4 regions of the Alkalibaculum bacchi genome follow, and region 1 is predicted to be linked to each of the others. Evidence: riboswitches for the same ligand, from Rfam matches in the RefSeq annotation. Region 1 holds a riboswitch; each other region holds the start of a gene.
The links. A riboswitch is a leader RNA that binds a small molecule or an ion and turns the genes downstream of it on or off. The one in region 1 is predicted to bind cobalamin.
Positions count from the first base shown of each region.

Region 2: linked by a shared signal. The riboswitch ahead of DES36_RS07870 (hydantoinase/oxoprolinase family protein) and the one ahead of DES36_RS03595 (energy-coupling factor ABC transporter permease) in region 1 are both predicted to bind cobalamin.
Region 3: linked by a shared signal. The riboswitch ahead of nikB (nickel ABC transporter permease) and the one ahead of DES36_RS03595 (energy-coupling factor ABC transporter permease) in region 1 are both predicted to bind cobalamin.
Region 4: linked by a shared signal. The riboswitch ahead of DES36_RS10700 (ECF transporter S component) and the one ahead of DES36_RS03595 (energy-coupling factor ABC transporter permease) in region 1 are both predicted to bind cobalamin.

Region 1 is NZ_QNRX01000003.1:198,389-206,250, reverse strand. Features, by position in the region: gene DES36_RS03600 (anaerobic ribonucleoside triphosphate reductase) at 1-1,645, opposite strand, end outside; cobalamin riboswitch at 1,872-2,057, shown strand; gene DES36_RS03595 (energy-coupling factor ABC transporter permease) at 2,229-2,978, shown strand; gene DES36_RS03590 (energy-coupling factor ABC transporter substrate-binding protein) at 2,962-3,258, shown strand; gene cbiQ (cobalt ECF transporter T component CbiQ) at 3,242-3,922, shown strand; gene DES36_RS03580 (energy-coupling factor ABC transporter ATP-binding protein) at 4,022-4,846, shown strand; gene hemA (glutamyl-tRNA reductase) at 4,821-6,053, shown strand; gene DES36_RS03570 (precorrin-2 dehydrogenase/sirohydrochlorin ferrochelatase family protein) at 6,034-6,645, shown strand; gene hemC (hydroxymethylbilane synthase) at 6,740-7,654, shown strand; gene cobA (uroporphyrinogen-III C-methyltransferase) at 7,644-7,862, shown strand, end outside.
Region 2 is NZ_QNRX01000009.1:14,365-22,226, reverse strand. Features, by position in the region: gene DES36_RS07890 (ABC transporter ATP-binding protein) at 1-30, shown strand, start outside; gene DES36_RS07885 (ABC transporter permease) at 33-803, shown strand; gene DES36_RS07880 (SprT-like domain-containing protein) at 875-1,615, shown strand; gene DES36_RS14805 (hypothetical protein) at 1,718-1,867, shown strand; gene DES36_RS07875 (NlpC/P60 family protein) at 2,086-3,492, shown strand; cobalamin riboswitch at 3,653-3,841, shown strand; gene DES36_RS07870 (hydantoinase/oxoprolinase family protein) at 4,179-6,245, shown strand; gene DES36_RS07865 (hydantoinase B/oxoprolinase family protein) at 6,242-7,862, shown strand, end outside.
Region 3 is NZ_QNRX01000026.1:10,704-18,565, reverse strand. Features, by position in the region: gene nikC (nickel transporter permease) at 1-2,001, opposite strand, end outside; gene nikB (nickel ABC transporter permease) at 2,005-2,943, opposite strand; cobalamin riboswitch at 3,083-3,268, opposite strand; gene dapG (aspartate kinase) at 3,364-4,539, opposite strand; gene DES36_RS13775 (zinc-dependent alcohol dehydrogenase) at 4,691-5,821, shown strand; gene DES36_RS13770 (ABC transporter permease) at 6,059-7,216, opposite strand; gene DES36_RS13765 (ABC transporter permease) at 7,203-7,862, opposite strand, start outside.
Region 4 is NZ_QNRX01000014.1:55,253-63,114, reverse strand. Features, by position in the region: gene DES36_RS10720 (LysM peptidoglycan-binding domain-containing protein) at 1-691, shown strand, start outside; gene DES36_RS10715 (flavodoxin family protein) at 870-1,349, shown strand; gene DES36_RS10710 (hypothetical protein) at 1,727-2,923, opposite strand; gene DES36_RS10705 (AIR synthase related protein) at 3,304-4,053, opposite strand; gene DES36_RS10700 (ECF transporter S component) at 4,085-4,594, opposite strand; cobalamin riboswitch at 4,902-5,071, opposite strand; gene ftcD (glutamate formimidoyltransferase) at 5,194-6,069, opposite strand; gene DES36_RS10690 (YdbC family protein) at 6,323-6,544, opposite strand; gene DES36_RS10685 (M15 family metallopeptidase) at 6,656-7,165, opposite strand; gene DES36_RS10680 (MFS transporter) at 7,658-7,862, shown strand, end outside.

The sequences.
Region 1 (7,862 bases):
CCTCTCGCACTTCATCTTCCCATTTGAGTTTATCCGAGTCTATCCATACCCCTTGTCCCATTAAGAAAGGATAGTTTTTTACCTTTTTTCGTGCCTGGATTTCAAATCTTTCCCAAAGCTGTTCTATAACTACATCCAAAAGTCGATCCAATTCTTCAAAAAAGTTTAAGATGCTGCCATCTGCTTTTAATGCGATCTTAGGTAAATTGATTGTAGTAAAGCTTAAATTTCCTCTTCCGTATACTACTTCATTTTCTAAGTCGTGGACATTACCTATAACTCTTGTACGACAACCCATATAGGCAATTTCTGTTTCAGGATGGCCTTCTTTGTAATACTTTGCATTAAAAGGAGCATCTAAAAAAGAAAAATTAGGGAATAATCTTTTGGCGCTGACTCTACAAGCTAATTGGAATAAGTCATAATTGGGTTCTCCTAAATTATAATTAACGCCTTCTTTAACTTTAAATATATGGATAGGGAAGATAGGCGTCTCACCATTGCCAAGTCCAGCTTCTGTAGCTAGCAGTAAGTTTTTTATTACAAGTCTTCCTTCTACTGAAGTATCCATTCCGTAATTAATGGAACTAAAAGGAATTTGAGCACCAGCTCGGCTGTGCATAGTGTTTAAATTATGGATAAAGGCTTCCATAGCTTGATAAGTAGTCTTATCGATTTCTTTTTCTGCGCTTTTTATGGCAAAATTTTGTGCTTTCAAAATAAGCTTTTTATCTTCAAAGTAATCTTCTAGTAGTTTTGCTTCATAATACTGATAATCCTCGTAATTGCTCATCGTTGGAGTAAGTTTATAGGTGCTTTTGATTTTTTGACTAATCTCTACAACAGTATCCCAAATATTAGGTAAATTATATAACAACTCTAAAGATTTTGATAAATTTTGCAGATAATGTTTTTTATAGCTCTTTCGCACGCCTGGAGCCATTCCGTAATCAAAATTTGGTATACTTTGTCCGCCATGTTGATCATTCTGGTTAGATTGGATAGCGATACAGGCCAGAGCAGAATAACTTTGAATATTATTTGGCTCCCTTATATATCCGTGTCCTGTACTAAATCCACCTTGAAACAACTTTTCAATGTCAATTTGGCAACAAGTAGTAGTCAGAGTAAGAAAATCTAGGTCGTGTATATGGATATCGCCCTCTTTATGAGCTTTAGAATGCTCAGGGTTTAATATAAACATCTCATAAAACTGCTTTGCACCTTCAGAACCGTATCGAAGCATGGTACCCATTGCAGTATCTCCATCAATATTTGCGTTCTCTCGCTTCATGTCGTTGTCTTTAGCCTCTTTGAATGTGAGATCACTGTATACTTTCATCAATCGAGTATTCATTTCTCGTACACGAGTTCTTTCAGCTCTATAGAGTATATATTCTTTTGCAGTACGGGCATGGCCTTTTTCAATGAGAATTTTCTCTACAGCATCTTGTATGTTTTCTACAGTGGGTATTTTTCCATAAGTGTGCTCTTCTATGTACTCTACTACAGCTTCCGCTAGGGAAAGTGCTGTATTATAGTCTCTACCTCCTTTAGCACTTGCTGCTCTAAAGATTGCATTAGAGATCTTCTCTAAATTAAAAGGAACCTCTCTGCCATCACGTTTTACGATTTTTGTTATCATTACTATTCTCCTTCATTTGTTTCTCTGACTCTTGATTGATAGGAAAAACTATTAAGCGATTATCCTATTCTTTTCAAGTACCGAAATTGTCTATATATTGCGATAACAATATTAACACACCCCAGTATCTTGCGTCAATTTGTTTATTTTTGCATAAATAAAAACCCTTTTGAAAACAAGTACTTGATTATAAAAAACATTTATGTTACTATAAAGGCAATTACAACTGAATAATGCAAATTTAGGTTTATTATGATTAAATTGGAAAGAGGTGCAATTCCTCTACAGCCCCCGCTACTGTAAATGATGACGAACCCCTAGGCAACTCCACTACATCACCTGTTGATGTGGGAAGGATTAGGGAAGTAGGATGATTCAAAGTCAGGAGACCTGCCTAGATTGGAGAATGTGTAAAGCTTCGGAGGGAGGTTTGTTACCGTAATTGGATAACATTGTTTTTATTAACCAGATCTCACGTAGATCTGGTTATTTTTTTCGAGGTGTAAAAACTTCTTGGATTTCTAGATAACTAAAAATATTTAGGAGCACCCTCCGCTTTAAATAAAACAAGGAGAGAATTTTAATGAAAATACTTAAAATCAAAAAAATCAACACTGCAATTTTTATGTACGCTCTTATTTCTTTAGTAATGTTTAGCGTAAAAGACGTACAGGCGATGCATATTATGGAAGGCTTTCTTCCAAAAGGATGGGCACTGTTTTGGACAGTTGTGGCTATACCATTTTTCGTCCTTGGAGTGCGCAGATTAAATTTTATATTTAAAAATCAACCAAATAAGAAACTTTTAGTCGCATTGGCAGGCGCATTTGTATTTTTATTATCCGCTTTAAAAATTCCTTCTGTAACAGGCAGCTGTTCACATCCTACTGGTGTAGGCTTGGGAGCTATATTATTTGGACCAACTATTATGACTGTACTAGGAGTAATCGTTTTACTATTCCAAGCTCTATTACTAGCCCATGGCGGTATTAGTACATTAGGTGCAAATGCTTTCTCTATGGCAGTAGTTGGTCCTTTTGTAGCTTATGGAATCTTTAAATTACTTCGAAAGAACAATGTGAATGCAGGCGTTTCTGTTTTTGCAGCAGCAGCATTGGGAGATTTAGCTACTTATGTAGTTACCTCTTTGCAATTAGGTGTGGCCTTCCCTGATCCAGTAGGAGGTATAGCAGTATCTATTTTTAAATTCTTAAGCATCTTTGCTCTTACTCAAATCCCCATTGCAGCAGCAGAGGGAATCATCACTGCTTTAGTATACGACAAAGTCGTAGAGTATGAAGGAAAGGATGTAATAAATGAAAATTTCAACTAAAATCATACTAGTATTTGCATTACTAGTTTTAATCATTGTACCTTTAGTCATTACAAATGATGCTGAGTTTGGTGGAGCTGACGGTGAGGCAGAAGAAATGATTACTGTTATTAACCCTGATTATGAACCTTGGTTTAGTAGCTTTATGGAGCCAGCCAGTGGGGAAATTGAATCTCTGCTCTTTGCTTCACAAGCCGCATTAGGTGCAGGGATCATCGCATATTACATAGGATATAATAAAGGAAAAAAGGAAAGAAAAATCCATGTTACAAGTCGATAAAATCGCTTATACAAACAAGTTGACTAAAATAAATCCAAAAATCAAATTTGTTGCAGCAATGATTTTGCTATTTACAGCAATTGTTTTTGAGAACATACCTATGTACATTGGTATGTTTCTCCTTATTGGATTTGTACTGGTTCAATTTGCAGGCATAAAACTTAATCGTTATCTTAAGTTTTTTATGATACCTTCATCCTTTTTGTTATTGAGCCTAGTAACTATTTTGATTTCTGTATCAAAGAGTGCACATGTTTTTCTTTATAATATTCCTGTAGGAGGATTTTACATTGGCATAACGCAGTCTTCTTTAAATCAATGTTTTATCTTGTTTTTTAGAGCCTTAGCCTGTCTTTCTTCCACTTATTTTCTTGCCTTAACCGTGCCCATTAACCAGCTATTAAAAATATTAAAGAGCATGAAAGTGCCAATTGTAGTATTAGAGATGGTTATGCTCATTTATAGGTTTATAATGATGTTCTTAGAAGAATACAAAGATATGCAGACGGCTATATATTTGAAATTTGGATATGGAAATCTAAGGACATCCTATAGATCTATATCTTTGCTCATTGTAAGTCTCTTCACTAGAATGATGAATAGATATGAAGAATTGAGCATTTCACTAGAAGTAAAATTATATGATGGAGATTTTCATGTATAGGTTAGAGAGTTGCCATAATCTATATATATGATCTCTTCAGGAAAATAAAAAGATAATGCAAGCTTAAGTAAAGCACCAAAGACATGCAAGGAGGCTTTTATGTTAAGAACAGAGCACTTGACTTATAAATATGAAGATAATACCATGGCCTTAAAAGATGTAGAAATTAACTTAAATAATGGTGAAATTATCGCTCTTATTGGGGGCAATGGAGCAGGAAAATCTACTATGTTTTTAAATCTAATGGGCATATTAAAACCTACAAAGGGTATCATTCTTTTTAATGGGCAACCACTAGAGTATAATAAAAAATATATGTACGATTATCGTCAAAAGGTGAGTTTGGTTTTCCAAGATCCAGATAAACAAATATTTCACTCGAATGTCTATGATGATGTAGCTTTTGCCTTGAGAAATATTGGATTACCTGAAGATGAAGTAAAGCGTAGGGTAGACGACGCCTTAATACAAACCGAAGCATATGATTTTAAAGAAAAAGCCGTCCACTACCTCAGTTATGGGCAGAAAAAAAGAGTAGCCATTGCTGGGGTCATAGCTCTAAATACACAAGTTATACTCTTTGATGAGCCAACAGCCGGTTTAGACCCAGCAATGACAAGAGGAGTTGTCAAAATTATCAATACTTTAGCTAAGGAAGGGAAAAAAATTATCATTTCAAGTCACGATATGGATATTATTTATACACTTTGCGATTATGGATACATATTAAATCATGGTCAGGTCATCGCTAATGGATCAATTGAAGATTTGTTTAGTATGGATGAAGTACTAGAAAAAGCTAATCTTTCTCAGCCATGGCTTATGAAAATACATAAAAAATTAGGTTTACCATTATTTCGAGATGAAGAAAAACTATTTGATTATTGGAGGGAGATCAATGGAGCTAGCAGTTATCGGGGTTGATCACCACATTGCGCCAATGGAAGTACGTGAAAAGATGTCTTTTACGGAATCTAAAAAAGAGAAAACATTTCAAATATTACGACAAGAAAATATTCAGGAACTTATCATCGTATCTACGTGTAATAGAAGTGAACTTTATTTAGCGAGTGAAGAATTAGAACAAAGCATACATTCCGTTTGTACCTATTTAAAAGAATATACTGGGCAGGATGATATTGAAAAGCACTTGTTTATAAAAGAAAATAGAGATGCAGTATATCATATCTTTCAGGTAGCGGCAGGACTTGAATCTCTCGTTATAGGTGAAGATCAAATATTAGGTCAAGTAAAAGATGCTCTAGAATATGCCATTGAGAGAGGCCACAGTGGAAAATTACTAAATAAATTATTTCGAGAGTCTATCACTAAGGCAAAATATATTAAAACCACTTTAAAAATATCCGAAAATCCCACATCTGTTGGTTATGTTGGCTTGAAGATGTTAAAAAAAGAGATGGATTCCTTAGAAGGAAAACGTGCTCTTATTATCGGAGCAGGCAATATGGGCAAATTATCCTTAAAATATATTATGGAAGAAAATTTAGACAAGGTATACATCACAAACCGCACCCATGATAAATTAAACCAATTATTAATTGAGTTTGAAGGAGTATGTCCTGTTTATTACGAAGATCGATACGATTTACTTCAAGAAGTAGATATACTCATTTCTACAACAGCGTCTCCTCATACTCTATTTCGAAAAAACAATATGCCCAAATTAAGAAAAGATTTGTATATTCTCGATTTAGCTATGCCACGAGATGTGGAAAAGGAAGTTGGAGAGCTAGAGGGTGTTCACTTATACGAAATCGACGATTTAAAAAAGGTCATCGATGAGAATATAGAATATCGAAAGAGTCTAATGGAACCTATAATGGTTATTATACAGAAATCTGTAGAGGAGTTTTATAAATGGAAAGGGGCTGCGAAACTAGACCCTTTAATCAAAAAAATCAATGCTCAATGTGAAACCATTAAGATGGAATCGTTAGATTATATCTATAGAAAGACAAATCTTACTATTAAAGACAAAACAGTAGTAGAAAAAATGATTCATTCTGCACTTAAAAGAAGCATAAAGCCTATTATTAATCTAAAAAGGATAGAAGATGCGGAAAAACTAGATGATTATATTGCTGTAATTGATGAAATCTTTGGGAAGTGATGAGAATTTGTATTATTCAGTAATGATCGAAATGAGAGGTAAGAATGTAGTAGTTTTCGGCGGTGGTAAGATTGCTTATCGCAAGGTGGTTTCACTCTTACAATGTGAGGCAAAAGTCACTGTGATAAGCGTGGATTTTACTTACGAGTTTGATGAGCTCTTAAATCAATTTCCAAGTATAACTCTCATAAAGGACTCCTATAAAAAAGAGTACTTAAAGGGAAATTATTTAATAGTAGGAGCTACAAATGCTAAGGATATTAATATTTCTATTAGTGAGGATGCAAAGGAACTAAAGATTCTGTGTAATATAGTCGATAGTGGAGAAGCTTCCGATTATATTGTTCCATCTGTTGTAAGAAGAGGGGATTTGATTCTATCTGTATCCACCTCTGGAAAGAGTCCATCCCTTAGTAAAAAAATAAAGAATTCATTAGAAGAAGAGTATCCTAAAGAGTTTGAAGAGTATGTAAACTTACTGGGAAAAATTCGAGAGATGGTCATCAAAAACGTAAAAGATCAAGAGGAGAAAAAAAGGATTTTAAATAGCTTAACGGATTTGTCTGTAGAGGAATTAAGAAAAATGTTGTAAAAGTGGAAGTATAGATGTCAACGAAGGTAATTGGTCTCACGGTTTCAATAGGAAATAAATACAGAATGTTTGCAAAAAATCAAAGGAGTCATATATGAAAATAATAGTAGGTACAAGGGGAAGTAATTTAGCCTTAACTCAAACAAAATGGGTAGTTTCCCAATTACAAAATAATTATCCAAATACTGAATTTGAAATAAAAACGATCACTACTACGGGAGATCGAATTCAAAATGTGAGTTTAGACAAAATCGGTGAAAAAGGCGTATTTGTAAAAGAAATCGAAGAGCAGCTTTTAAGCGGAGAAATCGATTTAGCAGTACATAGTATGAAAGATATGCCTGGAGAACTACCAGAAGGCTTAATGTTTTCTTGGGTTCCAGAGAGAGAGGATTATCGAGATGTCATCGTTCTAAAAGGCGGATATAAATCACTTAAAGATTTGCCTAAGGGAGCTGTAATTGGAACGGGAAGCAAGCGTAGACAGTTTCAATTATCAAAGTATCGAGAGGATTTAAAATTTGATTCTATTCGAGGTAATATTGAAACTAGAGTGCGAAAAATAGAAGATCAAAATTTACATGGAGTGATTCTAGCTGCAGCAGGATTAAAGCGAATAGGATTATATGAAAAACTTAGAAATCGTATTGAGCCCATTGAAGCCCGTATCATATTACCTTCTCCTGCACAAGGAATTTTAGCTATTGAAATCAGGGAAGAAAATACGCAAATACACAAAATGATAGAGAGCATAAATCATAGTGAATCTTTTTTGCAGGCAACAGCAGAGCGTTCCTTCTTAAAAGGTTTAAACGGTAATTGCCATATTCCCATGGGAGCACTATGCGCTATTAAAGGGGAAAATATAGAGATTGAAGGTTTACTAGGAAATGAAGATGGAAGTGTATTAATTAAAAGAAAAGCCTATGGTCCAAAAGAAGATGCAGAAAAATTAGGCTGGGAACTGGCAAAAGATATATTAAAGGAGATGAAAGGCTATGAAGGGTAAAGTATATTTAGTAGGCGCAGGTCCAGGAGATTTTAAATTGATTACATTAAAAGGGCAAGACGCCATAAAAGCAGCAGACGCTATCGTATACGATCGATTGGCCTCTCCTAAATTGCTAGACTTTAGAAGAGAAGATTGTGAGTTAATCTATGTAGGGAAAGAATCCAGCAATCACACAAAAACACAAGATGAAATAAACGATATTATT
Region 2 (7,862 bases), on a different contig from region 1:
GTAAGAAAGGCGCTAGAAGAGGGGTATTGAAAATGAACTTATTAAAACGAAGAACAAAGGATAATACCCTATATGGACTCCTAATGGTGTGCGCTATTTGGTATGGACTTCATTTTATCATTAAGTCCAATATCGTTCCTAGCCCCAATGAAACGGTAAAGCAATTCGTAATTTTATTTCCTCAAGTGCTATCTGTTCACCTTATAGCAAGTTTATACAGGATCATTATTGCTATACTTCTATCTGTACTGATAGGAGTTCCATTAGGGTTATGGACCGGTATGAGCAAAAAAGCAGACGCTATTATTTCTCCTATAATATATATTTTGTATCCATTGCCTAAGGTCGCATTCTTACCTATATTTATGATTTTGATGGGTATTGGAGATCTTTCTAAAATTGTACTCATGATTACCATAATCGTATTTCAGATCCTTTTATCTGTAAGAGATGGAGTGAAAGAAATTCAAAAGGAACTCTTTTACTCGGTTTTTTCACTAGGCATAACAGGTCTAGGTGTATGTAAACATTTAATATTACCAGCAGTTCTTCCAAAACTAATATCAGCTCTTAGAATAACTTTAGGAATTAGCATTTCTACTCTATTTTTTGCCGAAAATTTTGCTACCACTTATGGAATAGGATATTATATTATGAACGCTTGGATTATGGTAGATTACCTAGATATGTTTTCGGGAATAATAGGACTGAGTTTATTAGGGTTATTTTTATTAAAAATTTTAGATCTCATAGAGAAAAAACTGTGCCCATGGGTCTTTTTAGAAAAGAATAGTGTAGATTAAAGAAGCCTATTTTGATAAAGTAGAAAGGAAGTAGTGCAAATATATACTTTATTACATAAAGGTGAGATAAAATGTTTGATTATATATATGACGAAAAAGCCATAGTACAGAAGAGAAAGCAAATTTTTGAAGAGTTCTTAGAGTTATCCGAAAATGTAGAAGACGGCAATTTTAAGACCATTTCTACCTATGATTTAAAGCTATTGTTTGAACTATACGACAAGGTGTTTTTTCATAGTGATTTTCGCAATCAATATGAAGGTAGTCTTCGGTTCTCTTTTTCTAAGCGTATGACCAGAAGTGCTGGACTTACTTTGTGCCCTCAAAATATTAGCACATTACAGCCAAAGGATGTAATCATTGAGTTTCGTTTTGGCATCAATTTCTTCTTTAATTACGATTTAAGCCATAAAGAAAAATTTGTTTCCGGCGTAAAAACCCATAATGCTCTAGAGGCACTACAATTAGTTTTAGAGCATGAAATTTGTCATGTCATTGAATTTATACTGTATCATCGGTCGAGTTGCAAGGGGAAGCGTTTTAAAACAATAGCTAAAAATTTATTTAATCATAGCAGCAGTTATCATGCATTACCTACAAATCGAGAGATTGCTAAAGAAAAGTTGGGTTTATCTATTGGGAAAAGAGTATCCTTTCAATTTGAAAATGAATCCTTTGAAGGTTTTATTAATGGAATTAACAAGCGAGCTACAGTTATGGTAAAAAATAAGGAAGGGGATTACATAGACCGTCAAGGAAATCGATATGCAAAATACTATGTGCCTTTAAACCATTTAACCTTAATTGAATAGAACTACTGTTGTGCCATCACCTCTAAACAAATATCCTGCATAAGATTATTCCTAAAGACTAAAACTAATATAAATACAAATTGATATAAGGAAGGGAATAAGATGGATAACAACAAAAATAGGAAAAAGGATAGAGAAAAGAGCAATTCAGAACTCAGAAAAATGGAACCCAAAGACAATGAAGATGTAGGGATAATCAATGGTATTAAAATAGGTACTCATGACGGAAAGCACGAAAAAAATACGAAGTAGATAACTTTATTACAAAGCAGAATCTCTAGGACTATAGAAGGTTCTGTTTTTTTGTAGAATAATATCAAATAAAGTATGAATTGTAATCAATATGTGGCTAATAAAAAATATTGTAACAAAAATGTAATAAATGTTTGTCAAAAAGTTGAATTAATGTTACAATAAAAAAGTCATAAATTACGTGTCAACGGATAGCAAATTTGATGGAGTGTAATCACATGGAAAATCAACCAAAAGGGCTGAAAGAAAAAATAAACAAGCTCAGCCTGAAGAAAAAAGCTCTACTAGCATCTGGCATCATCACAGTTGCGACGGTAGTGGGGATATATGCCTATGAAAGCAGCTTCTCTTATGAATTGGTCTTGAACAAGGAATCGGTAGGTATAGTAAAGGAAATGGAATACGCTGAAAATGCTTTATTAGCTGTTCAAGAAAAAGTAGATGAAAGCCACGGAGAAAAAGCATATTACAGCGAAGAAGTACAGTACAATAAAGTGAGAGTAGAAAAGGACAAGCTTCTTAGCGAAAAACAACTAGAAAAAAGCATATATGAAAATATTGATATTTATAAACCCGCTGCTATACTTATGGTAGACGGGGAGGAAAAATTGATTTTAGAGGCAAAAGAGCAGGTTCAAAATATATTAGAAGGTATTAAAAAGCCCTTTGTAGAAGAATTAAAGAGTAAAGATGTAGAATTAGTAAATGTAGATTTTAATCAAAAGGTTGAAATTGTAGAAAAAGACGTTTTAGTAGAAAATATTCTTAAACAAGAAGAAGCTCTTTATCAAGTAAATCAAACTCAACCAAAGACTTATAAAATTGCCTCGGGTGATTCTGCATGGACGATTTCTAGATCTACAAATACACCAATTACTAATTTAGAAAAAGCCAATCCAGACAAAAACCTTGAAAATTTAATGCCAGGAGAATCTCTTAACTTAGCTTCTAAAGAATCATTTATCGATGTAAGTGCTACGGTAAAGAAAATTGAGACGAAAGAAATTGATTTTGAAGTAGAAGAGAAAAAAGATTCATCCATGTATATTGGAGAAACAAAAGTAGAACAAAAAGGCGAAAAAGGATCAAAAGAAATTACCAAATCTATTACATATATAAATGATATTGTAGAAAAAGAAGAAATCATAAAAGAAGAAATCATAAAAGAGCCAGTAAACAAAATCGTATTAGTAGGAACAAAGGTAAGAGCAGTAGCAAGTGCAAGTACAAGTGCAAGTAGAGGAGGCAGCGGCAAAGCCGCTCCTACATACAATGGAGATTTAGGATCAGCCATAGTAGCTACTGCAAAACATTACATAGGAATTCCATATGTATCTGGAGGTTCAACACCATCAGGTTTTGACTGTTCAGGTTTTACATCTTATGTGTATAGACAATATGGAATAAGCATACCTAGAACTAGTGGTGGTCAAGGTGGTTTAGGTGGATACGTATCAAGATCAGATCTAAGACCAGGAGATATCGTTGTTTTTCCAGGGCATGTAGGAATTTACGTTGGTGGTAACAGCTTTATACATTCACCAAGACCAGGAAAATCGATTCAAATATCGTCGCTAGATGGTTATTGGTCATCAAGATTCCAAGGCGGAAGAAGAGTATATTAATAAAAAAACTGCAATCTGAGATTGCAGTTTTTTTATTAATAATTTAGAAATACTCGTATGTGGGGCAATAATTAAGCCGCTGTATATACTAATCGCTTATAATTTAAAATAACAAAGGTATTTTCCTCTTGATAAGTGTAAATCATTGGGATATAATAAAGAAAAGAATATTTTAACAAGTGCCTCTTAAGAGGATAATAGGGAATCAGGTGAAAGCCCTGAACGGTCCCGCCACTGTAAACGAGTAGCAAATTATCGATAAACCACTGTTTCTTATTAAAGAAATGGGAAGGGAGATAAAAAGCGTTGATCCGTTAGTCAGGAGACCTGCTTGTTAATGAATTGTGCACTCTCTAGGAAAGAGTAAACATTTGAGAATGATGGAAAAGTTCTCAGCCTTATTTGGCTGAGAACTTTTTTTGCGTGAAACAACGAGCAAAGCGAAAGCTACGCTTTCGCAGTAGATATGGGATGCAACAGCCAAATGGCTTGCCAATTTGGTTGTGGAATCACAATCTACATAAATAAAACTAGACAGAAAAACCCATCTCGCTTGTAAGCGAGTTATAATTTTCCTGACCACCTAACCACCTGACCACCTTAAACACGCCAATCCATTATTTCTTAACTGTTACGATGACACAACAATGAATTTATCCAACAAAAATATCGAAAGGAGTGTAAAAATGTTTCAAATAGGAATCGATATGGGCGGAACTTTTACAGATTTTATTGCTATAGGAAATGAAGAGTTTAAAACTGTCAAAGTCCCTTCAAATAAAGAATCCCCCATACAAACAGTACTAAGGGGGTTAGAAGAATTAGCTACTAATTTTAATATGCCATTAGGAGAGTTTCTTTCAAAAACCCATAAGCTAGTTCATGGAAATACTGTAGCAATTAATGCCTTGCTTCAAAGAAAAGGGGTAAAGACAGCTTTAATCTCTACAAAGGGATTTACGGATACATTAGAAATGAGGCGGGCCAGACTTGATAATCAATGGGATTTCTTTTCGCCTATTCCTAAAGTCTTAGTTCCTCGCCATTTGCGCCTGCCAGTATCAGAAAGAGTAGATTATAGCGGAAAAGTATTACAAGAATTAGTACAAGAGGATTTAGAAGAAATTCTAGAAAAGTTGCAAAAAGAGAAAGTAGAGTCTGTTGCTGTTTGCACTCTTTTCTCCTTCATGAATCCTTCCCATGAAAAAGCCATAAAGGAGTACATAGAAGAGAGACTTGACAATGTATTTGTGTCTGTATCAAGCGAAGTATCGCCAAAGCTTGGAGAGTACGAAAGGGTTTCAACAACTGTGCTTAATGCTTATTTGACTCCACTAGTGTCTCGTTATCTTGATGAATTATCCCATGCTCTTAAAGAGCGCGGGCTTAAAACAGACATTCTATTAGTTCAAAACAATGGAGGTTTAGCTCATATATCCTATGCTAAGGATTTTGGCGTAAAAGGATTGTTTTCAGGTCCAGCTGCAGGAAGTAGCGGTGCAAAAGCATTAGGGGAGAGAGTATTAGAATCAAATCTTATCTTAGTAGATATGGGAGGAACCAGCTTTGATGTAAGCTTAGTAAGCGATTATGAGATTAAAATTATGCCAGAAGCTGTCGTAGGAGGATATCCAGTAAACTTACCTCTTGTTGATATCGAATCCGTAGGCATTGGTGGGGGGAGTATTGCTAGTATAGGTGTAGGCGCAATGCTATCTGTAGGTCCACAGTCTGCGGAATCTTACCCAGGTCCTGCTTGCTACGATAGGGGTGGTGAAGAACCTACGATTACAGATGCAGCTTTAGTTTTAGGCTTCATTGAAGAGGGAGATTTTGGTGGCAAAACGATGAAAATCAGAAAAGATCTTGCAGCTCAAGCTATTGAAGATAAAATTGCTAAGCCTTTGCATATGAGTGTAGAAGACGGAGCGTACGGAATATATCAAATTGCACTGGCCAAAATGGTCGATGCGGTTCATCTTATGACGATTCAAAAAGGACATGATCCAAGAGATTTTGCACTCTGCGCAGTTGGAGGAGCATCTCCAATTTTTGCTTGTAATATTGCAGAGGAAATTGGCGCTAAGATAACGATTATTCCTGCTAATGGAGAAGTCTTTTGTGCTCAGGGAATGCTCGAATCTCAAATTAAATTAGATATGGTACAAAGCATCGTTCAACAACTAGCTCAAGTACATTTTGATGAAATCAACAGCACTTTAAAGGGATTAAAAGAGGATGCGACTTCTCAGCTAAAAGCTCAAGGTCTTTTAGCAGAAAATCTTACGTACAAATTTCTCTTTGAAATACGATACGAAGACCAACATCACACATTGCCTGTTCAGTTTAAAGGAGAAGAATTAGATGAGCACAATATAAAAGAGCTTCTCGATGAATTTCACAATTTACACGAAAAGAATTACGGCTATTCAGAGAAAAATCAAGAGTGCACTTTAATTAGCATACGATTAGAGATGTGGGAAGAGTCTTTAGATCAAATATCTCAAATAGAAAGGCCCGTAGCTTCTGTAGAACCATTAATACCTAGGTATAGGAAGGTATACTTTGATGGTAAAGGCGTATATGACGAGATTCCCGTTTACAAAGAAAAAGAACTTTCACAAAATCATATCATAGCAGGCCCTGCATTAATCGAAAAGGATTATACAAGTATTTTTATCAATCCTCGCTTTGAAGGGAGCTTTAACGAACATGGTGATTTTATTCTAAGAAAAAGGGGGAGCCATATATGAGTATAGATGATGTCATTCTAAAGTCCGTTATCGCACATCGTTTAGATACGATTTCCAAAGAAATGGGGGTAGCATTAGAAAGATCTTCTAGGTCTCCTATTTTTGCAGAAGCTTGTGATTTTGCCTGCGGCGTTACCAATCACAAAGGAGAGCTCATATCCCAATTAAATGGAATACCAATTTTAGCTGCTGCAGGAGCTTTTAGCGTTCAAGCGATTATTGAAAAGTATGGAGAAGAGATTAAAGATGGGGATGTGTTCATCATTAATGATCCTTACTGGGGCGGAAATCATCTTCCAGACATTGGCATAATCACTCCAGTATTTTATGAAGAAGAGTTAGTCTTCTTTACCGTAAGTCGTGCACATCATGGAGATATTGGTGGTTCTGTGGCAGGCAGTTATAATACGAAAGCCACAGAGATATTTCAGGAAGGGATTCGAATTCCACCTACAAAGATGGCTACAAAAGATGGAATCATCTACGAAGTATTAGATCTCATTACCTACAATACAAGAAATCCTAACATGATGCGAAGTGATTTTTACGCTCAAATGGGAGCCAATAAAATAGGGAAGAATCGATTGATTTCACTACTTGAAAAATACGGATTAGAAAAAGTCAAAGAAATACTAGTTTCTATCCTGAAAAGCGCAGAAGAATTGGCTAAAAGTGAAATCGCAAAATTTCCTCAAGGAACTTATATTGGCGAAGAATGGCTGGATGATGATGGATTTCAAGAAGAGCCCATTAAAATTAAGGCCTCTGTCACTTTTAATGGCGATGAAGTCTTGATTGATTTTACAGGTAGTGATGAACAAGTTACAGGTTTTGTAAACTGTGGTTTAGTCACTACAAAATGTGCCTCCTATATTGGATTACTGTGGGCTCTTTCTCCTGAAATCCCCCGAAATAGTGGCGGGTTTAGGCCAATAAACATCATTGCGCCTAAAGGCAGTATAATAAATCCCCATGAAGGTGCACCAGTAACCATGTCTACTTTACATTGTGCAAGCGAAATTATTGCAGCAATCCTAAAGGCTTGTGCTAAAGCTGTACCTGAGAGAATTCCAGCAGGTTTTGGTCGTTATTTAGGACCTTCTTTCTACGGAACGGACCCTAGAAATGAAAAGTATTACGTAGGTTTTACCTTCTGCTCTCTAGGTTCTGGTGGTGGAAAATGCGGTCAAGATGGTTATCCTTATATGGCTGCTTTTTCAAATTATGGTGGTGTTCAAGCGCCAAATAATGAATCCAATGAAATTCAGTATCCAGTTCTCACTTTAAATCATCATCTAGTCACCGATACTGCAGGCTCAGGAGAGTACCGAGGAGCTCCAGGAGTCAAATACGAGTATCAATTCTACGGTCATGATCAAAGTATAGTCATGTGGGGAGATGGAATGAAAATAGCACCATATGGATTAGAAGGTGGAAAGTTAGGCAGCACGAATAAGAATTCCCTTACTACCAAAAAAAATGGTTCAGAGGTATTACCAAGCAAAACGGCACCTCGAAGAATTGACTCAGGAGATAGTATATTAATTATATCCTCTGGTGGAGGAGGTTGGGGTGACCCTTATAAGAGAGAACGAGAAAAGGTCTATGAAGATTTTA
Region 3 (7,862 bases), on a different contig from region 1:
TAACTCTCTCCAGCCGTCACCGTTACTATCAACGATTCCCGCATCATCCAGTATTTTTATGGCGTTTTCCTTATTGAAGGAAAACGGATTATTCAGTTTGTCATAATTGTAAGCCAAAGAGGATGGCAGTACCGAAAAACCAGGGGTGTACATGCCACCTACAGTAATATCACACATTGTATCAATATCCAGAGCGATTATTATTGCTTGACGCAGTGCCTCATTTTCCAAGACACCCTTAAAATTCATATAGGAATTAGCCGTACGCACGCCAGCCGCAGTAGAGACATAGTAAGCACTGTCCTCAGACAAAGTAGCCAGATCGCTAACAGTGGTAATATTCTCAGTCAGATCTATATCACCACTCTTTAAAGCCATAGTCTTAGTAGAACTGTCATCAATAAACATAATATTGACGGTTTTATAAGGTACTTTACCATTCCAGTAGCGCTCATTAGATGACATATCTATATTGACACCAGGGTTGAATTTATCAACCTTGTATGGACCTGTTCCGACAATTTCCTTGTCCGCTACAGATGCATCGATAATGGCAAAGTAGGGATATGCAAGGATTCCTGGAATATTTGAGGTGGGGCTTTCACAAACGATGGTCACCGTACCAGCCGCATCATCAGCTGAAATGGATTTATAAGTAAGGTAACTCTCTGGGTTGGAATTTCCTGTCCCCCCTTGAGACGCGTCTGTCTCGGCATACAGTCTCTCGATGGAAGCTTTTACGGCAGAAGGAGTCATATCGTTGCCATTAGAGAATTTCACACCATCCCGGATATGTAAGGTCCAAGTAAGATAGTCATCGGAGACTTCATAGCTATCACAAAGATTGTTTTCTGCTACAACCTGGTCGTTAAATATAAACAGAGATTCGGTAATACCGAAACGCATCGCTGCCCAGCTGGAATTCGTATTGGTGGCAGGATCCAATGAATCCGAATAATTGTAGACACCGAAGTTCAGGTGTGTTGTGTCGGCTTGGCTGTCATTTGTTGTGCCGGCATCGTCTTTAGTGCTGTCATTGCCGCAACCGGCAAAGCTTGCTGTTATCATGAGAGTGATCAACAAAAGACCTGCGCCTTTAATCCACTTTTTCATAGATAATTTCTCCCTTTTTAACGCTAATTTTTCATGTTTTTTTCTCTCCTTTTTTTGCTTACTAAAATATTGTTTTTTGCTGCTGTCTTGTGGATCAAGAATGTCCCGCAAACTATCGCCTAGCAAATTAAATGAGACCACCGTAATGAATATAGCCAGTCCAGGATAGATCATTAGCCATGGAGCTGATTCCATATAGGCTCTACCTTCATTAAGCATATAGCCCCATTCGATAGAAGTTGATTGAGCCCCTAATCCTAGAAAGGAAAAGGCTGCCAACTCCAGCATCATGCCACCCATATCGGTAGCCGCAGTGATAATTAATGTAGGTAAGACCGAAGGGGTCATGTACCGCCAAAGAATATAGCGAGTTCTAGTGCCGGATATTTTAGCCGCCAACACATAATCCTCATACTTAGTTTTTAGTACCAAGCTACGGGCCAAACGGGCATATTTGGTCCAGCTGACCATGGTGATTGCAATGACCGCATTAGTGATACTGGGGCCCATTATTCCCGCCATAGCTATAGCCAACGCCATCCCAGGAAAGGAAACCATCATGTCGGAGATGCGCATAATCACTGCATCTACCGCTCCCCCTGCATAACCTGCCACAATACCCAGCACACCTCCCACCGTAAAAATACTGATCACGAGAAGCAATGTTGATGACAGGGAGGTTCGTGTTCCATAAATAACCCGTGAGAACAGATCTCGTCCCATGCGATCTGTGCCAAACCAGTGTTCACTGCTAGGCGCCTGGGTAGCCTCTGTAAGGATCGCCTGCTGGGGATCATGAGTGACCAATACAGGAGCCAGAATTGCAACTACTACAATACCTAGAACCAAAATTAAAAATAAGATAAACTGCCGTTTGCTATTGGTCATAGTCTACGCTCCTTTCCTAAGGCGGGGATCTAGATAGTTGTAAGAAAAATCAACCGCCAGATTAACTAGCATATAAATCATGGCAATCCATAGGACAAAGCCCTGTATTAAGGGGTAGTCCATAGATGTAATAGCTGAAATCGCAAGACTTCCCAATGCCGGAAAAGAAAAAATCACCTCTACTATAGCAGTGCCACCTAGCAGCGAGCCCAAGGATAATCCAAGCAAGGTAAGGAGGGGCAACATGGAGTTAGGTATTACATGTTTACACAGAATAGTAGATTCCTTGATTCCCCTAGCCCTAGCGCCAGATATATAATCCTGCTTTAGCTCCTCCAGCACAGAAGCACGAATTTGACGTGCGTACTTCCCCGCCATAGCAAAGGCCAAGGTAAACGCTGGCAATAGCATTTTTTTCAGTCCCATTTCCGCAGACACTACGGGCAACCAACCTAGTTTCAACGATACTATGTAGAGTAGCAGCAACCCAGCCCAAAAATTAGGCATGGAAATCCCAAAAAAGCTACCTACCCGTATAATATAGTCCAAAGGTCGATTTTGATAAATAGCGGAAAGCACACCTAGAGGAATCGCCATAATTAGCATCATAAGTAAGGACAGGAGTGATAACTGCAAAGTAGGCATTACTCGGGCTCTCAGGAGCTGGGCAACTGGTTTACCATGTGTGTAGGAAGTGCCAAAATCTCCTTGTAAGCATTTCATTAGCCAACTACCGTATTGGGCGAGAAATGGACGGTTTAGACCCAATTCCTCCCTTATTTCAACCAGAATTTCTTCAGGGGGGATGTTGCCACTCACTGCAAACATAGCACGTACTGGATCTCCCGGGGCCATGTAGATGAGCAGGAAACTCAAAAAACTTACACCAAACAAAACAATAACGATTTGAAGAAATCGTTTAACAATCTGTCCTTTTAGCATAACAATCACCGCTTTCTATATGTTAAATTATTTAAAAACCTACTACGAAAGCTTCGCTCATTAATTAATGCAAAAAAGCTGCCTTTAGGCAGCTCAATAGCAATAAAAAAACATGCTTCTTATCTCCCGTAAGAATCACAAATAAGTATCATTACAAGCAGTTCTCCTGACTTAAGATCATCGCACTTTATCGCCTTCTCAAATCATTTTGTTAATGACTCAATGGCATAATGACAAAGTACTCCCTAATACAGTGACGGGATCGTGCCGGAATCGAACCGGCTTCTCTATTAATCCTTACGGAACTTGTATGATTAGATTTTGTATTTAACTATAAATAATTATTGCATTTAAAACTTATCACATAGTTACTTATATGTCAATTTATATTTACTATTTTTCTAGAATATAATAATAGTACTATAAATTAAACGATCCATGTAACAGATTTACAGCTCTATTAGCTACATCTGTAGGTACTAGGATGGATATAGTAGTGTGAGAATCGGATGTTTGTAAAATAGATATATCTCCTTCAAGAGAAGCCATAATTTTGGCCATTATCCCAGGTACTCCTCTAATCTTGCTTCCAATAATGGTGATTTTTGTACAATGATTTACGTATTTATAATCAATTTTATTCTCCTCTAATATTTTTATCAGTTTTTCTTTATGTATATCATTTGTTATAAATACGCTTTGATCTATAAAGATATTAATCATATCTATGCTAATATTATTACTTGCCATGAGTTTAAATATTTCTTTATCCCTTGTCTTAGTAGACAAGCTCCATTGAATTTTACCGTATTCGTGGGCTACTGCCGCTACTAAACCAGCTGAATTTGTAGGATGATTGTTAATTAAGGTTCCAATACTTTCTCCATACTTACTTGTGTTGATTACCTTTAGAGGTATATTGTATTGCATTGCTAAATCTACTGCTTTTGGGTGGATTACCTTTGCACCATATTGAGCCAATTGAAACACGTCGTCGTAATTGATTTCTTCAATAAGTTTTGCATTAGGTACCAGTTTTGGATCTGCTGTCATAATGCCATCTACATCTGTAAAAATTTCTACATTCTTTGCCTTTAATGTAATTCCCAGTAGCACTGCACTAGTGTCACTACCTCCTCGACCTAGTGTGGTAATCTCTCCTTTTTCATTTTGTCCTTGAAATCCTGCAACTATAGGTACTTTCCCTTCTTCTAAAAGCTCTTGAAGATAAGTACCATCTACCTTTACGATATTTGCGGAACCATAAGTACTATCTGTTAAAATGCCTGCCTGACCTCCCGTTAATGAAATAGCTTCAATACCATAATCCATAAGATGGGTTGCAATGACTGTAGTAGATATAATCTCTCCACAAGATATAAGCATATCCATAAATCTAGAATCCTTATAATGAGCAGGAATAAGATTCTGTAGGGTATCTGTTGCATAAGCTTCTCCTTTTCGACCCATAGCTGAGACGACCAAAACCGTAGCGATACCGTCCTCCCGAGCTTTTATTACATTTTCTACAATTTTATCTCTTAATTCAGGACTGTTCACAGAAGTCCCACCATATTTTTGAACAATTATATCCATAAATCTCCCTACTTTCTATACAAGATAATTTACTCTTATCTGCGCCCTCTTATTATTTTATTGAATTGCCTCGTTTATTGTTCATGGATAAGAAAATATTAGTAGGAAAAACTAGTGTTACTATCTAAAGTCAATAAAATGGAGGCGTACTATGAAGGCAATGGTTTATGAAGGCATGAAAAATATAAAGGTTAAAGAGGTGCCTGATCCAACAATTGAAAAAGATGATGATATTATCGTAAAAGTAACATCTACTGCTATCTGTGGCTCAGACTTACATTTAATCCATGGTTTTATTCCTAATACAAAAAAGGGAACCGTAATAGGTCACGAGACTATGGGAATTGTAGAAGAAGTTGGTAAAGATGTGCAACGAGTAAAAAAAGGTCAAAGGGTAATAGTGCCTTTTCCAGTTTCCTGTGGTCACTGCTGGTATTGTGAGCACGATTTAACCAGTCAATGTGACAATTCCAATGAATATAATGAGGGTGGTTCTTACTTTGGTTATAGTGATACCTTCGGTGGATATAATGGAGGTCAAGCAGAGTACTTACGGGTTCCCTATGCTAATTTCGGTCCCTTTGCTGTACCCGAAGAGTTAGAAGATGAAAAGGTTCTTTTTCTTACAGATGTTCTGCCAACTTCCTACTGGGGTGTAGATGTAGGAGGCGTAAAAGAAAACGATACTATAGTAGTATTAGGATGTGGACCAGTTGGCTTAAATACCATGAAATGGGCTGCATTAAAAGGTGCTAAGAGAATTATAGGAGTAGACAATATAGATTATAGATTAAACCACGCAAAAACCTACGACGGAGTGGAGATCATTAATTTTGGTGAACACGATGACACTGGTGAATATATAAAAGAAATTACCCATGGAGGCGCAGATGTGGTCATTGATTGCGTAGGCATGGATGGAACCATGTCAAACTTTGAAAAGATAGAAACCCTATTAAAACTACAAGGTGGTTCAAAGTCTGCTATTGAGATCGCATCTAGATGTGTTCGAAAAGGTGGAACTGTGGTTTTAGTAGGTGTTTATGGAGGGCGATATAATATGTTTCCCTTAGGTGATTTTTTCTCGAGAAATATCACTTTAAAAATGGGCCAATGCCCAGCACACATTTATGTAGAACCTATATTAAAACACATCCAGGAAGGAAAACTTGACCCAACAGACATCATTACACATACGCTTCCTTTAGAAGAAGGCGAACACGCTTACAAGATTTTTGATAAGAAGAAAGATAACTGTATTAAAGTGATATTAAAACCCTAATAACAGCTACTAGCGGCCAGTCGTCAGCGATCAGTACTTTCTTATAAATGAGCAAATGCTAGTTAGATTTCTTCTTCTAGCTAGCATTTGTTATTTGATTTTATGATAATATTTTTTTATTTTAGCTTCTATTTTTGTATCCTATACAAAATTAACTTTTGACACGCAAAGTCCAACCTTAAAATACTAATGGCTGGCTGCTGGCCGCTAATTGCTAATAAAAGCACCCAGGCGCTTTTATTCTACTGATGTGCGATTTTTTTTATTGATTACTAGGGCCATAGCAAAGAAAGCTACTCCAAAACCTAATTGCACCACCATGCTAATTAATATATTTGAAAGATTATCAAAAGAATAGTTACTCAAATTAAATATAAAATCATTTGCCATAACAAACCAATAGGTAGGCGTAAATTTTCCGATCTGCAGGGCGGTCTCTCCGAGTAATTCTTTAGGAACGAAAACTCCACTTAAAAAAGCAAAGCCAAGGGAGAGAATATTTGCAATGCCATTAGCTGCTTCTCTGTTTCTTATAGTTGTTCCCACTAAATACGCAATAGAAAGGATAGCAATAGATAAGGATAGTAAGTTCATAGACAACAGTCCAAAGACAAAATCATCTGCTCCCCCTCTAAAAAATAATCCAACAAAAATTAGCAACAAGTCTATTAATAAAACAATAAAGAAAAGGCCTAGAACCTGTTGAAATTGGCTCTTACCAATAGGTATTGGAGAGACCCTATTTCTCCTTTTGATATGAATATTTCCTAAAGATAACATGATAGAACTAATAGCTATAATCAGTACTGCTGTAAGAGCATATGAACAGTAATTAAAATAAAACTTTAACGCCCCATTATCTTCTACCTTTTTTACACTTATATTGGTTTTAGTGCTTACATCTAAATCTTCTTTCACATAGTCTACGATTTCTTCCGAAGATATATCTGTATTTTTTATATAATTCTCTGCTGTATTAAAATAGTTTTCTATAGCCATATCGATATAAGCTGCAGAAGTGGAGTCAGAGACTGCTAATTTCTTTAGTTTCATAGGATTATCATTTTCAAATCCTTCTACAAAACCATCTGGTATAATAACAATGTATTCTACCACTCTAAAAAACAGTGCATCTCTCATTCCCTCTTCTGTTTCCTCTATCTCTACAAATTTAACGTAATCTTTTAAATAGTCCTTAAATCCATTTATAAGTGGGTTTTCTATATCTTCATTAATATAAGCAATCTTTACTTTAGATTGTTCGAATGTTGTTGAACTTGTATCCCTCGTAATCGTTGTAATGAGGACAACAATAAATAAGAAGATTCCAAGATAAACCATAATACCAGGTAGGTTTTTCTTTATAATTTTTAAATACAGTTTAAATACTTGCATATTTTTTCCTCCTAGTTGCCACATAGGTTATAATACTAAATGCTAAAGAATAGCTTATCATGAGTCCTATATTTAAGAAAAACCGATCCTTTGTCTCATAATAATACAAACTGTAAAAGGCATCCGTAATAATATGCGCAGGATTAACATACTGCAATAGGGGAACTCGAGTAGCCACAATGTACTTTACTTGTACCGACATTAAACCAGATAAAAAGCAAGAAAACATGGTTACTGCCGACATAATATTGTACTTAAAATTAAGGTCTTTATTCGATAATGCACTAACCATTGCCCCAAGTGAGACACCTAATAAAGAAGAAACAAAACTACTCAGTATGACAAAACTTAAATCATCGCCAAAATTAATTTTTAGTACATTCATTAGATAAGCCATAAGAAGCAGTATTCCTGTAAAATGAACAGTAAGAGCTGCTGATATATTGCAAAAAAGTAGCTTCATTTTTTTCGTTGGTGCTACATTTATTCTAGCTCCAACCAAGGATAGATTTGCTTGTATATCTGTAATTGCTGTCAAACCCCAAAAGCAACCGAACAGGCAAGCCATTGCAATGAGGGAATAGAAGAAATTAAGAGTAGTATCTGGCGAGCTCTCACCTTGCAAATAGTCTTCTAAATACCCATT
Region 4 (7,862 bases), on a different contig from region 1:
AGGTGATACTCTCCATTCTATTTCTACAAAATATAAAATCCCTTTACGCACCTTAATTTCAGCAAATGCTATTGATCAGCCTTATGTTATTACTCCAGCGATGGTTTTAAATGTCCCTAGAGGCGTACCTTATTATACGGTTAAACAAGGAGATAGTCTGTACAAAATTGCTTCAAAATACAATGTAACCTCAAATGGGCAACCACAACCTGATTTTATTGTAATGGCAAATCCTGGCCTAACAACTAAGATCATCCCTGGAATGAATCTACAAATACCTTATGGGCTTCCAAGTGTCTCAGGGCAAATTGCCTTACTGTTAACAGACCAATTTAGAGATTATATTGTATTATACAAACCTCAGTCAAGAGACGAAGTTTATTTAGCAGTGGATAATGCAGGAAGAAATTCGAGAGTCTTTTGGTCCCCTAATAACAACAGAATTGCTTATATTGATGAAGATGGTGTTATTTCAATTATGGAGCTTACTACAGATAAGATAGCAAAAATTGATCAAATACCTGCTTCCGCCTTTGTGGACTGGTCTCCTGACAGTCTAAAAATTGCATATCTATCAGGATGTAGGGAAGATCGGCCACCAGTGGAGGTGTGGATTGTAGAACTAAATAAACCAGTTCCCCAGAATGTGATGAGTGGATTTTTGTTTTTTGACTTAGATTACAATCATTAGCAACCAGCCATTAGCTTTCAGCTGCTAGTGCTCTAGGGTCAGGTCTCACGGGTAAAAAACTTTACTATTTTATTTTAATTATAAAATTACATATTTAGCAATTATTTACTATTTTATCGATACAAATTCAGGTATAATGTAGTAATACAATGTGCAAATACGTAATTAGGAGGCAATAATGAAAATTGGCATTATCGTTCATTCAAAATCAGGCAACACCTATTCCGTCATTGAAGGAATACAAGAAAAGCTTGTCCAGAGAGGTCATGATGTGAAAATTGAGAGGATCCAAACAGAAGGCGAAGAAAACCTTAATGAGGTGGACCCTACAAAAATTCACCTAGGGACAATACCTGATGTGAGTCAGTATGATGGGGTAATTTTAGCAGCACCTGTGAGAGCTTTTTCTATCTCGCCTATTTTAGGAGCTTATCTTACCCATATAAGTTCATTAGAAAATAAAAAGGTAGCGTGTTTGGTTACTCAGTTCTTACCATTTCCCCAGATGGGCGGCAAACGGGCAATCAATCAGATAAAACAGGCTTGTAAATCCAAGGGAGCAATTATAGCTGGAACAGCAATCGTAAATTGGACCCATCCAAAAAGGGAAGCTAAAATTGTAAGCGCAATTGAAATAATTAGCAAGCTGTTTGGTTAATTACTCTAGAGAAATAACTTTAATATAGGGTGGACTACACTATCCACTCTATATAATATCAATATCTTTTTGTTCGTTTTAACTTAAGTGGAATATATTAAATTATTATACTCCACTTTTTACAGTTCTTTAGTTGCATATACTACAACTGTATGATTCTTGTTTTCTTTGTATACTTGAGCAGCATTCACTTGGATCGTTTTTTACGATATAGCTAATGTATTATGGTTAATTAGTACGTAAATTTTCTGATCTCAATACATATTTTGATGAGGTTCATCCTGTTTCTAAATAGGGAATTCTTGAAATCATTCTAATTCCTGAATAATTATTGTATACAATAGTCACATAAATTAGGATGAAATACAAAATTAGGATTATAATAATTTTACCTTTAACCAGTCTAAGAGCATAAGTTCCATATCCGCATCTCCTTTTACCGGAGAATTCGAAGCTAAATTCTTGCCTTCTTTATAAAATTGCAATGCCTTATTTATGTCCTTAGTATAATAAATCTCATATGCCATCATTAGTCTCTTCTTACTCATCTGAAACCTTGATGCTTTTATGTATTTCTTTAACTTTTTATTATAGAGACGATCTATCGTAGATTTATCACAATCTGTAACTAATTCTAAAAACAATCTTTCACAGTTTATTTCATTGACAAATAGAAGTGCAATGCGGTCCATATGTTCTGTAAGAGAAAGAAGACATGTTTTTGCAGATTCTATATCTAGGTGATCTAAATGATAGCTGTATTCCATTAATCTCATAGCCGTATTAAGAGGCTGGCTTACATCTGCATTATTATTTAGCACAAATTTACTTAAAGGTAGTTCTTTCATCCTAATCCCTAAGCTCTGTAGTCCATTTACCTCTAATTGAACATAAAACCCTCTCCTTGCATCTTCATCCTTTAGCATAGAGTAAATATTATGTCCATCATTGGGAACTCCTCCAATTTTCATTGGAATACCATTGGTCACTGCTGCTAGTATTCCAGCGAATGCAGCCAATAATAATATAACTTCTAAAACAAATGCCATTTCTTTAATAAGAACTATCGTAGATATACATAATGCGGACACGAGTAAATTTATGATGACTCCACCTAAATTGTAGAGAACAAACGGAAATTCCCCATCCTTTATTTTGGGTGGCATCATAAGGCATTGTCCAGCCGTACCAGGTATATTAAATTTCTTTGTTTTTAGCTTTCCATCTTCTTTTACTATAGTGATAGATCCTATTCGAAAAGAAACAAAAGTATAATCTGTTAACAATCCAAAAATCAAGTGCCCTGCCTCATGAATGATAATATGTATTATATATCCAATAACAAACAATATGATTAGGCCATAAAACTTCAAAAGTCCAATGAATATATTGTCGCTTTTTAACCATGGATTAAAAAAATCGCCTATAAAAAAACCTAATACGCCGCCAAATACTCCACAAATTACAATGCTTTTTAGTGTATCTAACCAGCCTTTATTCTTATACTTTGATTTGCTATGATTGCCTTTACCCATTAAATCCTCCACTTGATAAATTTTTAATAATAATTGCATTATAAGTCTACTTTACCATAATATAAATCCCTTTTGTAGTTATGTATAAACAAATGTTATTCACTCTCTATTAAGATTTTTAAGTGTATGTATAATTACTTCTATTTAGCTAGCATGAGCATCTAAGATTATGCTAAAGATACAATTTGAGATAAATGTTAGAAAATAATAGATACCTATAGTAGCTTTTGAGTTAATGTATCACTTTAACCAGCCTTACCCTCCTTGATATTCAAGAAGGATAAGGCTCATGTAGAACATTAATATAAGTCCTTGCACCAAATTATAGTCTGAATTTTTGTTTGATTACAATAATTGTAGATTATTGACTATTGCCAAAGAAATACTAGTATATTAGGTGTTTTTTATTCATTCATATCTTAGCATTTCTCAATAAAACACCCTAAATATGAATAAGATACATTGTATTTTGTTAGTTGTTCTAATATGGTTTCTTTCTGTCCTGATATGATAAAACAAGTGACTGGTCCAGCAGATTTTTTTATATCTACTTCTACTGTCTGTGTATATTTAAAATCCAAATCGTTACTTTTGCAAAGCTCCCCTATCTCATAATCAATGCCCTTTGAACCGACAGGAAGTATTTCGTTGATCCCTAGTATATCTTTAATTAGGCTTATTATTTTGATATTGGGTATTTCCTTAGACTTTAGCACTTCTGACCCTACCTTAGGCTTTCCAACCACAATAAGGTCATCTCCCTTATAGGTCCTTGGCTTCGTCCAGTTTTTAAGATCAATCATGCCTATAGCCGTTATACCTATAGATGTTTGTACAGTAGGCATATTTTCTTCTGTACTCCCTGTAAGGAGCATTTCTTGATCTAATCCACAATCAGTAATTGCCTTCTTTATTCCACCGATAATTTTTTCCCCAGTAGGATTCATCTCTACACAAAAATTATTCACTATGGTTATTGGCTTAGCTCGAAAAGCTAATAATTCACTTAAAGCCACACCTGCTGTAAGGTACCCAACTACTTCTTGTGGTGTTTCTAGCGCATCATGCTTTTTCATACCTATTCCACCACAAGAATCACATGCTAATACCATCATTGTTTCTTCATTTATGTGCATTAATGTTAAGTCTCTAAATTTATTTACCTTCAATATACTCACCTGTTCGCCAATTTAGTTTTAGTTAAATTCTCTTCTTTAGCAAACTGTATAAAACAGCAGCTGCAAGGACGTTAACTGTTGAAGCCAGTAATAAGGGACCTACCAACATGAAAAAAAACTCTTTTACAGTTGGAATCATTCCTAATAACTGCATGATTAATACAGATAAATAAGTTGCACCTACTCCATTTAGGATAATTGCAATAGTACTATTTACAATTAAATTTATGCGATTGTTGAGATAACCATATAACCAGCATATAAAAGCCATGGTGCACATTACGACTAAATGAATAGGGATAGACATAGGAAAACCACTTGTCATAGCTGTGAGCAGGTGACCTATTGCCCCAACTGCTGCACCTGCTACTGGACCTAATAGTAAAGCAGCAAAAAAGGCTGGCAATGCATCTAATGCGATGGAGCCCAAAATTTTAATTTGTGCTCCTATAAATGCTAATGCAATTAATAAAGCTGTGTAAACTAATTTCCTAGTTTTAGTGACTTGAGTGTTTTGAATTAATGAGTTCATAACTTCCTCCTTAAATTAATAAATTATTATATTAAAATAAAAACTTTCATTTACGTGGACATATGAGTTGATTTTTCTACACCTCGAAATCGGCTAGGCCGATTCCTCGGTCGCGCCATTCGCTAAATGAAAGCTAAAGCTTTTATTTACGGATTCTTTTTATCATACGCGTCAAATTAGTAAACTATTTGGTGCGTATGATAAAAAGAATCCTGCGAAAGCTTCACCTTCGCTTGGCTCATTAGTTCGCGAAAAAAAGAAAAGTTTATGACCAATATAAAATTGATCATAAACTTTACCGTCGCTTACGAATTCTATGATACAGGCAGGTCTCCTGGCTATGACTCACGGCAATATATTCCTTCCCGTTACCAGTGGATAATATACATTGCTCCTCATTTACAGTGGTGGGTCCGCTCGAGATTTTCACTCGATTCCCTATTCTCCTATTAAGGCACCTGATTCATACATATGTATTTGTTATAACAATATTATAAACATTTTAATTTGATTTGTAAAGCTTAACGATATAGCGAAATTTAGAATATAATATCTAATACACTATTACTCTTTACTCTCATATAACGGATATATCGCAGTCAGAAGTAAATCTGATCTGTAGAAAAATCTTTTAATCTAATATAAAAATCAAGTAATTCTCTTAACGCATATACTGGAACTGGCCCTACTAACTCTGTGTCTGAAATATTTACATTATATCTGCTCGCTTCAAACTTTATTGTTTCATATACTCTATGTATAGGCGTCTTTTCATAATTCGTTAAATTCATAGATACTTGAATCATCTTTCTGTCTGGTATTTCTAATGCAATAGCGCGGACATGCTGGTATCCACCAGAAGATCCTCTTATAGCAGTAGCGATTTTATTTCCTATTTCTAAGTCTTCAGTATCTAAGTTGATATTAAATGCTAATAGGGCAAATCTTGATCCTACAACAGTGGCTCCACTCTTAGGATTAAATTCAAATGGACCTTCATCTGGTTTCCAGCTTTCGTCCTTCATTTTGTCAGCTAGTGCTTCATATTGACCTTTCCTAATTTTAACTAAGGACTTTCGATCATCCCTAATGGCTGAATCCTCATAATAATATACTGGTACGCCTAAGCTGCCCATATACCTACCATATTCTTTAGAAATTTCTACAGCTTCCTCACCAGTCATATTTAATATAGGTATAAAAGGTACTACATCCACTGCTCCCATTCTTGGGTGACTTCCTCTATGCTTCGTCATATCGATAAGTTCAATAGCTTTTTTCGATAATCTTTTTGTAGCATCTAAAACAGCTTCACATTCTCCCTTATAAGTGAATACAGATCTATTGTGGTCCTTATCAGAATTTAAATCTATAATTTCTATATCATTACCTACCATTAACGATTCTTTTATTTGTTCTATCTTAGCTCCATCTCGTCCCTCACTTATATTTACTTCTACAAGTAAAATCTTCATAAGTAACCCCTCCATTTATACGAACCCTTTAAACTTATATATAATTAAGCTTTTCATTACCATTAACACATATACAAGAAAGCGTCTGTGGCGCATTAGTCGCTCGTCTTTAGTCACTAGCATTTGGGTATCCCTTTTGGGTCTAGATCCTTCGCTTGCGCTCAGGATGACTGAGCAGGAGCTAGGGTCAAAAGTAGGTGTTTCCTAGTACATTATAAAATCGCAAAGCCATTATACAAATGGCTTTGCGGTTTTATATTTCCATCTGATTTAAGATATCTCTCAATACAATCAATTCATCCTTAGAAAGTGTAATCCCCTTCCCCATCTTCACATGATCTGGTGCCCAATCTCTTAAATCGTATTTAGGTGCTCGTTCATTCCAGCTAATCAGATTAAGCTCTTTTACCCAACCTTTATTGCTTTCAGATATTGTCCCTATCGTTTCAACAAGTTTAAATTTAATTTCGGCCATTATATTATTTCCTCCTTTGTATTATTCATTTCTTGAACCTTCTGCTTAATGTATCAATTTCAGTAATATTAATTCCCTTATCTTTTTATCACACAAATAAGGAACAAGTGATTACTGTATCCACCATCTATTTAATTCATAATGAGGCATATCTTGCACTTCATCAAAATAATAACCTGGAGTAAACCCCACTTCTTTACCTATTTCTGCACATTTCCTAAAAAACTCTAAATCCCCATAAGGATCATCCGTATCGTCTTCGCAAATATCAAATGCATGCCTTTTAGTGTGTTTACTGTTTTTCGTCCATGTAACCACTAAACCAGGTGTAGTTCTGCCCTGTTCATATAGTATATCTTGTCGAGCTTGCGTTCTATAGGTTTCTGTAATCCGCACATTAAGTCCATTTTCTTCGCATTTTTCTAAAAATTCAAGGGCCAATTCCCTAGTTTTGGGACTCAGCTCATTTAAATCAGAAATTCTTTCAGTAGAAGATTCATCGGAATGTTCATACTCTCCTTGATCAAATACGAATGTATAAAACCCAATCTTTGGTAATACAATAAATATCAATGATAAAAATATTAAAATTATTAAAAATAATACTATTCTTTTTCTCATATTATTAATCCATTCCTTTACCTCACTCAAAATACAAAATCTTATAAGAATTATTGGCTTTAAGCGATTTTTATATTTTTTATTATTTGAATACTCCGTACAATGCTCCTAGCAATATTATACAACATACAAAAAAATAAGTAAGCTTATGTTTCTTAATTGTTTCTTAATTTTTAATTATTTAGCTTATAGAAAAGTAATTCTAGGAACAGAACGATTAATAAAATTCTATATCTTGCGACATATTGACAATCTTAATTGAATATAATATTATATAAATATAAATTTTGTAGAGCAACACTTGGTATAAAAGACACCTATGAATATACATAAGATATAGTAAGAATACAGAAAATTATTGTGATTATTATAAGGTATCGCAAAGCGATACCTTTGTTACGTTTTTACTAGCAATACTCTATTATTCATTCCATTTCATGGTGCTTTTTTATGTAAAAGTGTAATGCTTTACAGACAAGAGGAGATGAAATAATGGACAAAATTCAAAAGGCGGGTAGAAGAATCAACAGCAAAATTAAGACTTTCTTTGGTATTGCAGATGCTGGTTTTTCTTTTATGACATTCGTCGAGACATCTTATTTTACACCGTTCTTAACCAACTATGCATTGCTTCCAAATGCTTTAGTCGTGTTAATCACTACAATCACTGGAATCGCGGATATTGTCAGCTCATTGG